DNA from 2 places in the Lactobacillus sp. ESL0233 genome. Region 2 is predicted to be linked to the other one. Evidence: riboswitches for the same ligand, from Rfam matches in the RefSeq annotation. Region 2 holds a riboswitch; the other holds the start of a gene.
What was found. A riboswitch is a leader RNA that binds a small molecule or an ion and turns the genes downstream of it on or off. The one in region 2 is predicted to bind FMN.
Positions count from the first base shown of each region.

Region 1: it holds a riboswitch for FMN, as region 2 does, so the genes downstream of both, ribD (bifunctional diaminohydroxyphosphoribosylaminopyrimidine deaminase/5-amino-6-(5-phosphoribosylamino)uracil reductase RibD) here and F5ESL0233_RS03485 (ECF transporter S component) in region 2, are expected to answer to the same signal.

Region 1 is NZ_REHH01000007.1:194,395-202,194, reverse strand. Features, by position in the region: gene hisS (histidine--tRNA ligase) at 1-707, shown strand, start outside; gene aspS (aspartate--tRNA ligase) at 712-2,559, shown strand; FMN riboswitch at 2,747-2,880, shown strand; gene ribD (bifunctional diaminohydroxyphosphoribosylaminopyrimidine deaminase/5-amino-6-(5-phosphoribosylamino)uracil reductase RibD) at 2,994-4,040, shown strand; gene F5ESL0233_RS03955 (riboflavin synthase) at 4,041-4,652, shown strand; gene ribA (GTP cyclohydrolase II) at 4,658-5,884, shown strand; gene ribH (6,7-dimethyl-8-ribityllumazine synthase) at 5,886-6,257, shown strand; gene F5ESL0233_RS03940 (NUDIX hydrolase) at 6,462-6,962, shown strand; gene tpx (thiol peroxidase) at 7,018-7,512, opposite strand; gene F5ESL0233_RS03930 (aminotransferase class I/II-fold pyridoxal phosphate-dependent enzyme) at 7,598-7,800, opposite strand, start outside.
Region 2 is NZ_REHH01000007.1:87,105-94,904, reverse strand. Features, by position in the region: gene der (ribosome biogenesis GTPase Der) at 1-127, opposite strand, end outside; gene rpsA (30S ribosomal protein S1) at 192-1,397, opposite strand; gene cmk ((d)CMP kinase) at 1,458-2,144, opposite strand; gene F5ESL0233_RS03490 (LysM peptidoglycan-binding domain-containing protein) at 2,186-2,635, opposite strand; gene F5ESL0233_RS03485 (ECF transporter S component) at 2,745-3,428, opposite strand; FMN riboswitch at 3,514-3,628, opposite strand; gene F5ESL0233_RS03480 (pseudouridine synthase) at 3,656-4,375, opposite strand; gene scpB (SMC-Scp complex subunit ScpB) at 4,378-4,983, opposite strand; gene F5ESL0233_RS03470 (ScpA family protein) at 4,973-5,710, opposite strand; gene F5ESL0233_RS03465 (reductase) at 5,707-6,063, opposite strand; gene xerD (site-specific tyrosine recombinase XerD) at 6,071-6,970, opposite strand; gene F5ESL0233_RS03455 (S1 RNA-binding domain-containing protein) at 6,963-7,800, opposite strand, start outside.

The DNA of each region.
Region 1 (7,800 bases), 110 kb from region 2:
ATGATTCTAAACGACGTTTAGAGAAAAATCCGCTCCGAATTTTAGATTCTAAAGATGAACAAGATAAGCAATTTTTACCTAATGCACCAAAAATTATTGATTATTTAGATCAAGCTTCTAAAAATAATTTTAATCGAATTATTCAGATGCTGGACCAGTTAGATATCCATTATGTAATTGATAATGATTTGGTTAGAGGGCTGGATTATTATTCCGGGATTATCTTTGAATTTATGGTTGAAGACGCTAGTTTATGGGAATCGGCTACAACGATTCTTGGTGGTGGACGTTATGACCACCTAGTTGAAGAATTTGATGGTCCTGCAACCCCAGCAGTTGGTTTTGGTATTGGTGAAGAACGCTTAATGCTAGTTTTGCAAAAACAAAACCCAGGCTTATTTACTGATCAAGGAATTGATTTTTTTATTACTAATATTGGTGAAGAGACTGAAATTAAAGTTGTTGAAATTGCTCGTTTGTTACGTAAGCAAGGTTTTAGGGTTCAATATGACGTTGATCAAAAGAAGTTAAAAGCGCAATTTAAAAAAGCTGATCGAGTTAAGGCCAAATATGTAATTACTATCGGAGCTAAAGAAATAGCCGAGGGTAAGTTGAATATTAAACGCTTAGCTGATGGACAAAAAATTGATTTGCTGTTAAGTGATTTAGCAAATATGCATTCAGTCTTAGAACATTTAAAGGATTAAAATTATGGAAAAAAGAACAAACTATTGTGGTAATATTACTGCTAAATATATTGGTCAAAAAGTTAATCTATATGGTTGGGTCCAACGAGTTCGTAATTTAGGTAATTTAGTTTTTATTGATTTACGTGACCGTGAAGGTCTAGTTCAAGTAGTCATTAATCATGACTCAGGCCAAGAATTGATGCACCTTGCTGATCAACTTGGTAATGAATATGTTATTCAAGTTAAAGGTGAGGTAGTTAAGCGTTCGAGCATTAATCCAGAAATGAAAACAGGAGAAGTTGAAATTAATGCGCAAGAACTTATTATTTTAAATAAATCACAAAATCCACCTTTTGAAATTAAAGATAATATTGAAGTAGGCGAGCAAACTAGGCTAAAATATCGTTATCTAGATTTACGGCGCCCCAGCTTACAAAAAGCGCTTATTTTACGTTCGAAAATTTTACAGGCAACACATGAATATTTTGATGAAAATGGTTTCATTAATATTGAAACACCAATTTTAGGAAAATCATCACCAGAAGGTGCACGAGATTATTTAGTTCCTTCGCGAATTTATCCAGGTAGTTTCTATGCTTTGCCGCAGTCACCTCAATTATTTAAACAATTGTTAATGGGAGCAGGTTTTGATAAGTACTACCAGTTATCTAGATGCTTCCGCGATGAAGATTTAAGAGGCGATCGTCAACCAGAATTTACCCAAATTGATATGGAAACGTCCTTTACTGATGAAGAACAAGTGCAAGAATATACTGAAGGACTATTAAAGAAAGTTATGAAAGATGTAATGGGGATTGACTTAAAAACGCCAATTGATCGCATTACTTGGACTGAAGCAATGAACAATTATGGTACTGATAAGCCTGATCTTCGCTTTGGCATGCAAATTCATGATTTAAGTCTAATTTTTAAAAATAGTGACTTTAAAGTATTTTCTAATGCAATTAGTGCGGGCGGTTTTGTTAAAGGGATTGCGGTTAAAAACGGCGCTGAGACTTATTCGCGCAAACAAATTGAGAAAAAACAAGATTTCATTAAACGTTTCCACGCTAAGGGTTTAGCTTGGGTTAAATTTGAAAATGGGGAATTTAATGGACCAATTGCGCGCTTTTTAAGTGAGGAAAATCAAGCTGCCCTAATTAAAGAATTTTCTCTTACAGGTAGTGAGTTATTGGTCTTTATAGCTGATAAATGGAAAGTCTGCTGTGATTCATTAGATCATTTACGCCGGGAATTTGCTAAAGAGACCAATATTATTCCTAAGCATGTCTTTAATTTTGTTTGGGTAGTTGACTGGCCCCTATTTGAATATGATGAAGGCATAGGTCGTTGGATTGCGGCTCACCACCCATTCACTATGCCGGATGATGAGGGAATTAAATTACTTGATACTGATCCGCACAAGGCGCATGCTCGTAGTTATGACATTGTGATGAATGGTGATGAATTGGGTGGAGGTTCAATTCGTATCCATAAGCGTTCAATTCAAGAAAAAATGCTTAAAGCACTTGGTTTTAGCAAAAAACGGGCATATGAACAATTTGGTTACTTATTAGATGCTCTTGATATGGGCTTCCCGCCACATGCTGGGTTAGCTATTGGCTTAGATCGTTTTGCAATGCTACTAGCAGAAAAAGATAATATTCGTGATGTCTTGGCCTTCCCTAAAAATGCTAATGCTTCAGAGCCAATGATGCACGCACCTGCTCCGGTTGCTGAGCAGCAATTAGCTGACTTGGGGATCGAAGTTGAAGCACAATACGCAGACAGCGTGGCTAAGACCGAAAATACCTTAATTCAGCAGGCACAACAAAACTCAGAGCGCAAGACTGCTTGGGATGAAGGATAGGGCAATACCTGCTTTTTAACCTACTATTCAACGGTTTAACTTAAAAAAAGAACCTTTTATCAAAAAGGTTCTTTTTTTTGTTTTAAAATTATGCTGCAACTGGTCATTACTTCCAAGGATATAGAAATTTTTTCAATTGCCTCTTGACGTTAAGCGCTGATTAGATTACTCTGTAAGTGATTGAATACGGTTTCTTCGGGGCAGGGCGTAATTCCCTACCGACGGTGACAACATAATATTGAAGTCCGTGACCCGCAAAGTGCGGTGGAACTAGTGCAAGTCTGGTACCGACAGTTAAAGTCTGGATAGGAGAAGAACAAACAAACTAATTTGATAGTAGCGTTGCGTATACTTCGCTGGAATCATATTTAATTAATCTTTTTAAGCCTCGTTGATTTTACATCAACGAGTTTTTTAGTTAGGAGGTGTAAAAATTGCAAGATAGTGATTATATGAAACTGGCGGCAGAAGAAGCGCTTAAGGCACGTGGGATGACGCAAACCAATCCCTTAGTTGGTGCGGTTATTGTCAAAAAAGACCAAGTTCTTGCCACTGGCTACCATCATCAATTTGGTGGTGTGCACGCCGAAGTCGATGCTTTGAATAATTTAGCAGATCTTAGATTGGCTCAGGGGGCAACCCTTTACGTTACTTTAGAACCTTGCAGTCATTACGGCAAGCAACCACCATGTTCTTATCAAATTGCAGCAGCAGGAATAAAGCAGGTAATTATTGGGCAAGTCGATCCTCATCAAATAGTTAGCGGCAAAGGAATCAGTTATTTAGAAGCGCATGGGGTTAAAACTAAATTGCTGGGCCAAACAGAATTTTTGAACGAGGCGTATAACTTTTTCTACCAAAGACAGCGTCCGCTTGTTACTTTAAAATATGCAATGTCAGTTGACGGCAAACTTAACGAAGAGCAAGAAAAGCGCACGTTCATAACTGGCCAAGCAGCGCAATTAGATACGCAAGTGTTGCGCCTTGATCAGCAGGCTATTTTAATTGGGGCTAATACCTTGCGAATTGATAATCCTGCATTGACTGTCAGAATTAAAAAGCTACCCGTTCCACCAGTTAGAATCGTTTTAACGCATGATGCTAACTGCTTAGACTTTAATAAGAAGTTATTTAATTTGCCAGGCAGAATTTGGCTGTTGAGCAATGTAGCTTTGACAAAATCAGTAAGAGAAAATGTTACTTGTTTTGTTGACCAAGAGTGGACACCTGCCAAAATTATGCGTTTATTGGCTGAAAAAGAAATTCAGTCACTACTGATTGAAGGCGGCAGCAATCTACAAGCGCAATTTATGGCGGCCAAACTGGTAGATAAAATAGTTGCTTACGTAGCGCCAGTCATTTTAGGCGGAACGGCTATGCCAGTCGCTATGGGGCCGCGATTAGAGCGGCCACTGCATTATCAACTGGTTGATTTAAGAACATGCGGTGAAGATGTGCGAATTTGTTTAAGGAGAGAATAAGTGTTTACAGGAACGATTAAAGCAACGGGAAAAATTGTCAATCTAGAAGCTACTCAAGAACATGCAAAATTGATAATCAGCAGTCCGCAAACCGACCTGAAAAATTTGCCTTTAGGCGCAAGTATTGCGGTGAATGGAATTTGCTTAACCGTCACTAATTGCACGGCCACAGATTTTACAGTTGACGTCATGCCAGAAACGATGAAAAGAACGAATCTAGGTAAATTACAGCTCAATAACCTAGTAAATTTGGAACCCGCAATTTCATTAAATGACAAGTTAGATGGGCACATCGTTGCGGGCCATGTTGATACGACGGCTACATTAATCAAGAAAACAGAAAATGAAAATTCGCTTGAATTGCAGTTTAGGGTGCCAGCAAGATATGCGCCCTTGATTGTTGAAAAAGGTTCCATTGCAATTGATGGCATTGGTTTGACCGTCACGATGGCAAAAGATGATTTATTTGGTGTTAGCTTAATACCATACACCATTGCACATACGACCTTGGCAAATTATCAGCTTAATGATTTGGTCAATATTGAAACGGATATGATTGGCCGTTATGTCATCAAACAATTACAAATTTGGAAAAAAGAATACGTTAGGTAATTAAAATGAATGAACAATTAAATAGCAAAATGCAAGAAATCTTAAATCATTTGAAAAAAGGCGGACTTGTAATTGTGGCTGACTCACCTCAGCGTGAAGCAGAAGGCGACATGATCGGTTTAGCTGAAAAAGTAACGCCAGCAGCGGTTAATATGATGATTAGTAAAGCTCGCGGGCTTTTGTGTGTGACAATGAGCAAGGAATATGCGCAACGGCTGCAGCTTGAACCCATTAAAACTGATTCTAATGATAGTTTTGGTACGGCATTTACACTAAGCGTTGATGCCACCGAAACGACCACTGGAATTTCCGCTTTTGATCGGGCTAAAACAATTAAAAGATTAGCTGATCCTAACAGTCACTGGTCCAATTTTTATCATCCCGGCCACGTCTTTCCTTTAGTTGCAAAAGAAGGCGGTGTTTTAGAACGAACCGGTCATACCGAAGCAGCGCTTGATTTAGCCCGTCTAGCTGGCGCTGCTCCTGTAGGTTACATTTGCGAATGCATCAAAAAAGATGGCACAATGGCCCGGCGCAAAGACTTGAAGGCCTTGGCTGAAGGATTAGGAATTCCCTATTTAACGATTGAGGAATTGATTGAATACCGTAAATTTCAAACTCAGAAAAAGCTGGCAGTTGAATCTTTTGCAAGAGTGGCCTTGCCTACCAAATACGGCACTTTTCAACTTGAAGGTTTTCGGGAACACCAGCAGTTAGAAAAAGAGCCCACACTATTAATTAGCAAAGGTGAAATTAAAGCTGGGCCCCCCTTACTACTCAGGCTGCATAGTGAATGTTTAACCGGGGATGTTTTTGGCTCCAAACGCTGCGATTGTGGAGCACAATTGCAGGAAGCTTTAAAACAAATCGAAAAGAATGGCGCCGGTGCCGTTTTATATTTACGTCAAGAAGGGCGCGGAATCGGTTTAATGAATAAATTACGGGCGTACGAACTGCAGGATCAAGGAATGGATACAGTAAAGGCAAATCAGCATTTAGGCTTACCAGTTGATGCGCGCAGTTATCAGCTGGCCGCTACCATTTTAAAGCAAAAAGGTATTACAGAAGTTCACTTAATGACCAATAATCCTGATAAAGTTGCCCAATTAGAAAACTATGGCATTAAAGTCAGCAAACGAATACCGCTTGAAGTCGGAATGACAAAAGAAAATCAAAACTACTTATTGACTAAAAAACACCAAATGAATCATCTATTAAGCGAGGTAAATTAGCATGCAGGAAATCACTGGTAAAATAACTGCTGACCAAACAAAAAGAGTTGGAATTGTCGTTGCCCAATTTAACAATGTTATAACTGAGCGTCTGCTTAATGGTGCCGTTGCCCAATTAAGTAAAGGCGGAATCGCTGACGAGCAAATTATAGTTGTTCGTGTCCCGGGGGCTTTTGAAATAGCTCGGGTTGTCAATTACTTGGCTCAAAGCGGCAAAGTCGACGGCATAATTACTTTAGGAGCGATAATTAGGGGTGAAACGGCGCACTTTACGTATGTTTGCGAAGGTACAACTAGTCAATTAGCGGCAATTGCTGCAACCGGCAAAGTACCAGTCATGTTTGGCGTCTTAATGACTGAAACCGTTGAATAGGCTGCTAATCGGGCTGGCGGCAAAGCTGGCAATAAGGGAGTTGAATGTGCAATGGATTTGCTAGAAGTTCTAAGTATCGAAGATCAACTTCTGCAATTATAATTTGTTTTTGTCTAGCATAATGATTTAATTTTCCAAGATAAATATTCAAGCTATAATAGTTTATTGTTGGCTGCAGTAAGTTGATTTATGGAGGATAGTTAAATGGTTGACAAATATCACTTGGCCTTTGGCTGTTATGGAATAATTGGTAATCAGTCCGAACTTGTTGTCATTAAAAAGAATGGTGGTCCATATACTAATCGTTATGATTTACCGGGTGGTAGTTTAGAGGATGGAGAGGGGCTGGATCAAGCTATACTACGGGAAATAAGAGAAGAGACCGGCTTATTAGTTCAAGTTTATCAACAATTAGGGATTACATCATTTAAATATCCTTGGGACTATGAAAATTGGCATTTTAACCAGCACTTCTGCGTTTTTTATAATATTCAAAAAGCTGTCGGTCAATTAAAAGGTGAGGTTAGCCAATTTGATGGTCAAGACTCATTAGGAGCAGTACGCGTACCTTTGAAAAAGCTAAGTTTCACCAATGCTTCTCCTTTAGTTATGTGGGCTAAATTGTATCTCATCAATCCTGAGCAAATGAATTTAGAAGATCAAACTTTTTCTACTTGGCAAGTTTTACAACGACCAGTTTTTTAAACAAGATTTTAAACAAAAAGCAACTAGTATTTTACCTAGTTACTTTTTTCTTTGCTTAATTTAAAGTATCTAAGAATGCTAAAGCTGCATCATAGTTTGGTTCATTCGTCATTTCCACAATTAATTCTTGATAAAGTATTTTTTGGTTAGTGTCAACAATCCAAATACTTCGTGAATCAAGTCCCATTTTTTCAATAAATAGTCCCATCTTCTTACCAAAATCAAATTTTTCATCAGAGAGTAATTCCATTTTTACTACTCCTTCTGCTGCACACCAGTTACGTTGGTCACTAGGTGAGTTAGTTGAAATGGTATAAAAATTAATATTGTCGTATTTGTCAACTTCACTATTAAAGCGCTTGGTTGAAATGCTACATACACTAGTATTAATGTCGGGTACTACGCTAATTAAGGTGGGTTTGTTAATTAATTCTGACAAGTTGACGATAGATCCATCAGCTTTTTCAATTTTTAAATCGGGTAATATCTCGCCAACTTTTGGTGGTTGACCATTAGTCGATAATGGGGTACTTAGTCTTGTAATTTGCATTTTGTTTACTCTTTCTTTAAAACTGTTTACTCTAAAGTCTAAACTATCTACTGAACTGGACCAAAATAAAATGCTTGCTAATTATTTAAAGCTGCTCATTTACGTAAGTTGTAATGCGCTCAACGGCAGTTCTTAAACATTTTTCAGATGATGCATAGGATAAACGTACAAATCCTTGACCACCAGCCCCAAAGTAACTACCAGGAATTACTCCTACCTTAACTTTATTGGCTAAGTCAGTAGCAAAAGCTACATCATCTGTACCGAATTTACTTGGAATTTTAGCAA
Region 2 (7,800 bases):
AATTACGATCACGGGTAACGCCAGGCTTATCTTCAACGATTGCTAAACGCTCATTGATTATCCGGTTGAAAAGAGTTGATTTACCAACATTGGGTTGTCCTACAATTGCAACTATAGGTAAAACCATATTTCCAGCCTCCCTTAAAAATAAAAATGCCGACTTAACTTAAAGTCGGCATTTTTTATTAAAACTAACGACGATCTTTTAATTGGTCACCTATAATGTCACCTAAAGCAAAGCCACTGTCATCGCTATTCATATACTTTTTATTAACTGCGCTTCTATTGTAAGAATTGTGTGAACGTGTACTTTCACTATCTGAACTCTTAGCTTCAGTAGCTTTCATTGAAAGTGAAATTCGACGATCATTAGGGTCAATATTAAGTACTTTAACTTTAACTGTTTCGCCGACCTTTAAAACATCACTTGGTTTATCTACATGCTTATATGATATTTCAGAAACATGAACCAAACCTTGAATTCCATCAGCTACTTCAACAAAAGCACCAAAATTAGTTAAAGACTTAACTTCACCTTCAAAAATATCACCTTCATGAAGTTCTGCTGTTGCTTGTTCGAATGGGGATGGTTCAGTTTGCTTAATTGAAAGGGAGATGCGATGTCTGTCATCATCAATACCAATTACTTTAACTTTAACCTCTTGACCAGATTTTAAAACATCACTTGGTTTATCTACATGCTTGTATGATATTTCGGAAATATGAACTAATCCGTCAACTCCACCAACATCAACAAAAGCACCAAAGTTAGTCAAACGAGATACCTTGCCTTCAACTATGTCTCCCACAACTAATTGTGATGCAACACTGTCAAAAGCTTCTTCACGCTCTTCTTCAATTAAATCTTTGTGTGAAAGAATCAGACGATTCTTACTTGGGTCAATTTCTGTAATCTTAAGTTTCATTGTTTTACCAATATATGGCTTAAGATCCGAAACGTAACGATTTGAGATAAGTGAAGCTGGTAAAAATCCTCTAGTACCAACGTCAACTAGTAAACCGCCACGAACTGAAGAAGTTACAGTACCCTCAATTGGATTGCCTGCTTCAAAATCTTTTCTTAGTTCTTCGTATGCTTCTCTTTCCTTTAAGCGAGTAACTGAGAAGAAAAATTCACCGTTTTCTTTATCGCCACCAGCTTTTCTTAAAACTAAAGCCTTAAAGTTATCACCTGGCTTAACAGCATCACGTAGATCGACGTTGCGATCTGAAGTGTATTCACGACGAGGAATTACACCTTCAACACCGGCATTTACAACACCGACATCGATTTGGCCTTCTTCAACATCCAACACTTCAACATCTACAATATCTCCGACCTCAACCCCTTGCATTTGCTTTAATGCATCTAAAAATTGATTACTATTTTCTGACATTATTTACCTCCCGATATCATAACCTAATTTTAAATGAAAGTTAGAGATTTTTCTACTGTTTTATCCCCTTTTTTCTAGTTTTTTTTGACTTTTTTTAATTTCTGCCAAAATTGCATCAACTACTTGGGCAATTGTCATATTTGTCGTATCAATTTCAATTGCACTGGCAGCTTTTCTTAAAGGAGAGATTTTGCGGTGAGAATCTTTATAATCACGAGCGGTAATATCTACTTCAATTTCTTCAATTGTTTGGGAATTTTTGATACCACGTTCTTTAAAATCTAGCATTCGCCTTTTGGCACGAGAATAAGCTGAAGCAATTAAAAATATCTTCACCTGGGCATTAGGCAAAACAGTAGTTCCAATATCACGTCCATCCATTACCACGTCCATTTTTCCAGCCATTTGTCTTTGAAGATCGACCATTTTTGCACGAATTCCAGCTAAAGCTGAAACTTGTGAAACATTAGCTGAAATTTCCGGAGTTCTAATTTCTTGTGAAACATCCTGCTTACCAACATAAACCCTTTGCTCATTGTTAACAGTTTGAAATTCTATTCCTTCTGCTTCAACTGCTTTTAAAATTTCTGCTTCATTACTATAATCTATACCATGCTTTTGGGCAATTAACGTACATGCACGATACATTGCTCCAGTATCAATATAAATAAAATTTAATTTTTGTGCGATCAGTTTTGCCACTGTACTTTTTCCAGCTGAAGCTGGACCATCAATTGCTACTTGCATTCCAATAAAAAAGGGACATTCAGTCCCTATCCTTTCTATATTTATTTCACTTTAAGTATTTGATTAACTTTAACTTGGCTATCTACATTGAGCTGATTTAGACTTGCGAGCTCTTCAATACTTAAATCAAATTTTTCGGCAATACTTGATAATGAATCTCCGCTTTTTGCTACATACTGTGTAGGCTTAGTTTGCACTTTTGGGGGGTGCCTTTTTTTCTTTTGTTCAGCTTTTGGCTGAAGTCGGTTTTGAGGTACAACCGATTTTTTTAGCTTGTCATGCTTTTTTACCGATTTCTTTAATTCAACTACTTGCTCACTTGTTTGTCCATTTGCAGCTAAGTGATGCACAAGCGGTACAAGTGCAATAATACTCAGAACCAGAATAACCATCCACACAATCCACCCTCTTGATGTTGCTTTATGGATCACTGTTCTAGATTCACTTGGACGCTCGTAATGTAAATACGGGCCTTTGGGTTCATGGCTCATCTAAAATAAAAACCTCCTTCACTTAGCTTGTTTTATTTTAGCATATTTAATTATTATTTTGGATAAAAAAATCGACCTCATACGTGGTCGATTAAGATCTAGTAAAAAATTAATTTTTTAAATTAAAATAGCGCTGTACAAATGGCTTTAAACTACCCAAAACTGTTTCAAAAAGTAAATAAACTACTATGCCGTTAATGGCACCCTTAACTAAATTAAAAGGAACAATAATTCCTGCAATATAGCTGGTCATTGATGGAATATGAAGTAATTGCCTCAAGTAAACTTTTTCTGTAAAACTTAATAAACCCGAATAACCATCAATTTTTGGTAAATTGGGAACAGTTGTTACAGCATAAACAGGGGTCAAAACTAATGCATTGAGTACAGACAAAACTAAAGTCATTGCAATAATTCCTAAAATAACTCCTAATATTGGTTGTAGATGTCTTTTTACCATATTTTTTTCATGAACATTAATTTTTTTAGTGAAAAAGTAAAAAGGCAATGCAAATGAAATTGTTGCCACAAAAGCTGCTAATTGACCTACTATACTCGGCAATGAAAAACCTTTATAAATTAAAGAAATAAACATTCTAATAAAAGCAATAAATATTCCTGGCCCAGCGCCGAATAAAAATGTCCCAATAGTAACAATTACGTCTGAAAAATCAAACTTTAAAAAACTTGCTACTGGCAAGGGAAATGCAATAAACATCAAGATAAATGCAATTGTACCAATCAACGCATAAGCAATAATATTGGCCAATTTACTTCCATTCTTTGTTTTCAATGAACTTACCTCCGAAAAAATAATTGGTCTGTTGCTTCTAGCAACAGACCAATTAAAAGTAAGTATCATCTTGGCTCTTAGTTTAGTCTGTCTTCTTTCATCTAGACTTTAACTATCGGTATCTTAAACGATTCCACCACTTACGTGGGTCGTGGACTTTCACCACCGGTCGGGATTTTCACCCTGCCATGAAGACAACAAACTCGATATTTAACTACAATATAATACTAATCTACCTGCTTTAATCTGTCAACCTCAGCATGACTTAATTCACGGTACTTACCAGAAATTAATGAATCTAAGGTTAAAAAGGAATATCTTTCGCGTGAAAGTTTTCTTACTTGATGATTAACGGCTTTAAACATCCGCTTCACTTGGTGATAATGACCTTCATGAATCGTTAATTGCACTATTTGCATATTCTTCTTTTTATCCGTCCGAATAATTTTAACTTTTGCCGGAGCACATTTTTGATGATCAATCGTTACTCCTCGCTTAAGCAGCCCTATTTCTTCAGGCAGTAGCTGACCATTAATTTTTGCTACATAGACCTTGGCTACTTCACTGCGTGGATGCATTAGTAAATTGGCTAACTGGCCATCATTTGTCATTAACAACAACCCTGATGTATCATAGTCAAGCCTACCTATGGGGTATAAACGATACGGTAAATCTTTAAAATAATCAGCTACCGTTTTTCTGCCTTTATCATCACTTACGGTTGAAACTACACCTCGCGGCTTATAAAAAAGATACGTATGCAAACTCTCACGTTCAATTGGTTCACCGTCAACCGTTATATTGCTAAAGGTATCTACCTTAGTACCAAGTTGGGTAATAATTGCGCCATCAACTGTTACCCTACCTTCTTCAATCATTTTTTCGGCTTTTCGGCGCGAGGCAATACCAGCTTCGGCAATTACTTTTTGTAAACGTTCTAAAACCATTATTATTCTCCTTTTGGCAACTTCGCTAAATTTTTATCTGCTTGTCCTTTAGTGGTAAATAAGTCAATTTCTCCATCAGCATTAATTTCGTTAACTTCAAAATCTTCAATTAACGGTAAATCGGCTAAACTTTGATATCCAAAGTATTGCAAAAAATAATCACTAGTAACATATAAATTGGGGTGTCCAGCAACATCCTTTTTACCTTGAACCTTAATTAATCCGCGCCAAATTAACGTTTGTAATGCGCTTGATGAATTAACTCCCCGAATTTGATCAACTTCAATACGCGTGATAGGCTGTTTATATGCAATAATAGCTAATATTTCAAGCGCTGATTGACTCAAAGTTTTAGTTAAATCTCTTTGAAAAAAGCTAGTAACAGTTTTACTAACTTCAGGCCTAGTAGTCAGCTTATAATTATGATTAACATGTAGTACTTGTAATCCAGAATCAACGTTTGCTTTAAGCTGGCTAGTCAATTTGGTAGCCATTTCACCTAAAGCAGATTGCTCCACATGTAATAACTCACAAAGATTTTCACTCTCAATTCCGTTATCACCAGCAAGATACAATAATGCTTCTAGCTGAGCTATTTTACTTACCATTATTATCAATTCTTTCTAATTTTAAATCACCAAAAGTACAAGCTTGTTTAACCTTAATCTCCTTCTTCTTGCAAAGTTCAAGTAATGCTAAAAATAGACCAATAAAATCAGATAGATTTTGTAATTGATCTGTGCAAGAAAAAAAACTAATAACTTTATTCTCAGCGAGTTTTTCTCGCAAAAAATCAATCATTTGCGTTATAGATTTTGCATTTACTTTGACTGAAGCAAGATTAGGATGGCGTAATTTTAAACGTTGTAAAATCACAATAAAAGTATTAGCTAAGTCAGATGAAGTTATTTGTCCTAAAGGTAGAGGTTGAATTTCTTTAGTTTGGGGCACACTCTCTTCTTTAGATGCTGTAATTGGTACTTTTTCATTACGTTCTTTAAAGTATGCCGAAATTTTTTTAAAAACAGAGTATTGAACTAATTGCTGAACTAATTCGTCTCTAGGGTCTTCTTCTGGTTCATCTTCATTGACAAAATCATTTTGTGGCAAAAGTGATTGTGATTTTATCCGCAATAATATAGAAGACATCACAAAATATTCACCAGCAATTTTCAAATTTAGTCGTTGCATTTCATGGAGATATGCCAAATATTGACTAGTAATTTGAGCAATCGGAATATCATAAATATCGATTTTTTGTGATTTAATCAAATGTAACAGTAGGTCAAGTGGACCTTCAAAATTTGGTAATTCTAAAGTTAGATTATTACTCATAATTCCTTATTTTTAAAATATTCAACTAATTTAGTAAATTCAGGCAGTGCCGTAATCCGTTTATCAGGATTATTGCATGCCAGTTCATGTATAATTTTACCTTTATACCTAAGTTGGCGATAGTTGGGAGACAATGAAAGATACCGAACGACAATAAAATCTTTATAATTTTGAATACCGATTACACCAATAAAATTTAAATTTAACTCACGATACAAATAAAGCTGAAACTCGCTACTATTTTTATTTAGTTCAATTTCTTCTTTTAAAACATTAATATTTTTAAAATCATCTAAATAAGACAAAAGTCCCATAGCAATTTTTTCATTGTCCTTCTTACATTCAATTAGCATAAATTACCTAAATTCGCGGATGCGTCTTTGAATATACTTCTAAAATGTGCTTTTGTGACAAATTAGTATAAATTTGTGTAGTACTAATGTCAGTGTGTCCTAGTATTTCTTGAACCACACGCAAATCGGCCCCATTTTCTAACAAATGAGTAGCAAAAGTATGGCGTAAAGTGTGTGGTGTTACATTTTTTTGAATTTGGGCTGTTTGACAATAATGCTTTATTATTTGCCAGACGGCCTGTCTAGTTAACGACCCACCACGGTTATTAAGAAAAATGTAATCATTATATTTGCCAACACTTAAAAGCAGTCCATCACGTACCTCTTTTTGGTATTTTTCAATCCAGGAGATAGCCACCTCACTGATTGGAATTAAGCGTTCCTTTGATCCCTTTCCAAATACCTTTAACAATCCTAAATCAGTATGTAAGTCGGTAAATTTTAAATTAATCAATTCACTAACTCTAATACCAGTAGCATATAGCGTTTCTAATAAAGCACGGTCACGTATGCCCAATTTTTTATTTATATCTGGTTGTTCTAAAAGGGTAGTTACCTCTTTAACACTTAAAGCGACTGGTAATAAGTGTTGCTTTTTAGGTGAATCAATTTCTTGCATCGGATTTAACTTTTGAATATGCTGGCGTACAAGCCATTGATAAAATTTGCGTAAACTAGATATCATACGACTAATCGAACTGGTTGCTTTATTTTCATCCCGTAATTCAGCCAAAAATGCATCAATATCAATTGCCTTAGTTGGCCAAGAAGTTATCTTCTCTTTTTTTAAAAATATTAAAAAATTAGTTAAATCCTGCCGATAAGCGATACAAGTATTATTACTTAAGCCCCGTTCAATTTGACAATGTCTCAAATAATCATCAACATTTTCCTGTAAATTATTCATTTTCAATTGCTTTAGGATCTTTAATTAACGTGATTGTTCCAGCTACCTTATCTTCTGTAATATATTTTGCTTTAAGCAAATGACCTACTGCCCGTTTAAAAGAAGACTTAGATATACCAAAATAATTCTTAATTTCTTGAGCATCTGATTTATCGTAAAAAGGCAAAGTTAAATCACTTTTTCGGCGCAAACTCATTAAAATCATCTCAGCATCTTCATCAATTTCTTCAAAGGCTCGTGGTAAACTGCTTAAATTTAAACGACCGTATTGACTCACTCCAATTACGCGACCCTTGAACTGTTCCCCTAAACGTAATGGTCTTCCCATTTGGGAAGAATGAACAAAGCCTAGATAATAATCGCTAGTAATAACAAATGCCCCTACCTCGCGGCTTGAATAAACGGTGCCAAAAATATCTTTATTTTCCATATTATTGGGAAAATGCGTCGATAGCTGATTAAAAATATCTTCATCAGCTAATTTGGCCCAAATACGATCTTTATGATCTGTTTCTAAATGAACCAAAAGTTGGTCATCTTTATGGGGCCAATGGCTTTTATCAAAGGGCAAGTCATCCACTGATACCACTACATCTTTATCAGGTAATCCTATATCAACAAAAACCCCCAAATCATATTTCACCTCAGTTACTTTACTCCAACCATATTGATCAGCTTGAACAAAGGGCAAAAACTGCGTCATTTGGCGATTATGTTGCTTATCATCATATAAAAAACCTTGAATTTGATCACCCAAATTAGGTCTTTCGTCTTGTGTAAGTTCTTTTTGCTTTAATTCATAAGTTATTCCTTCAACTTGAACGTAAAAT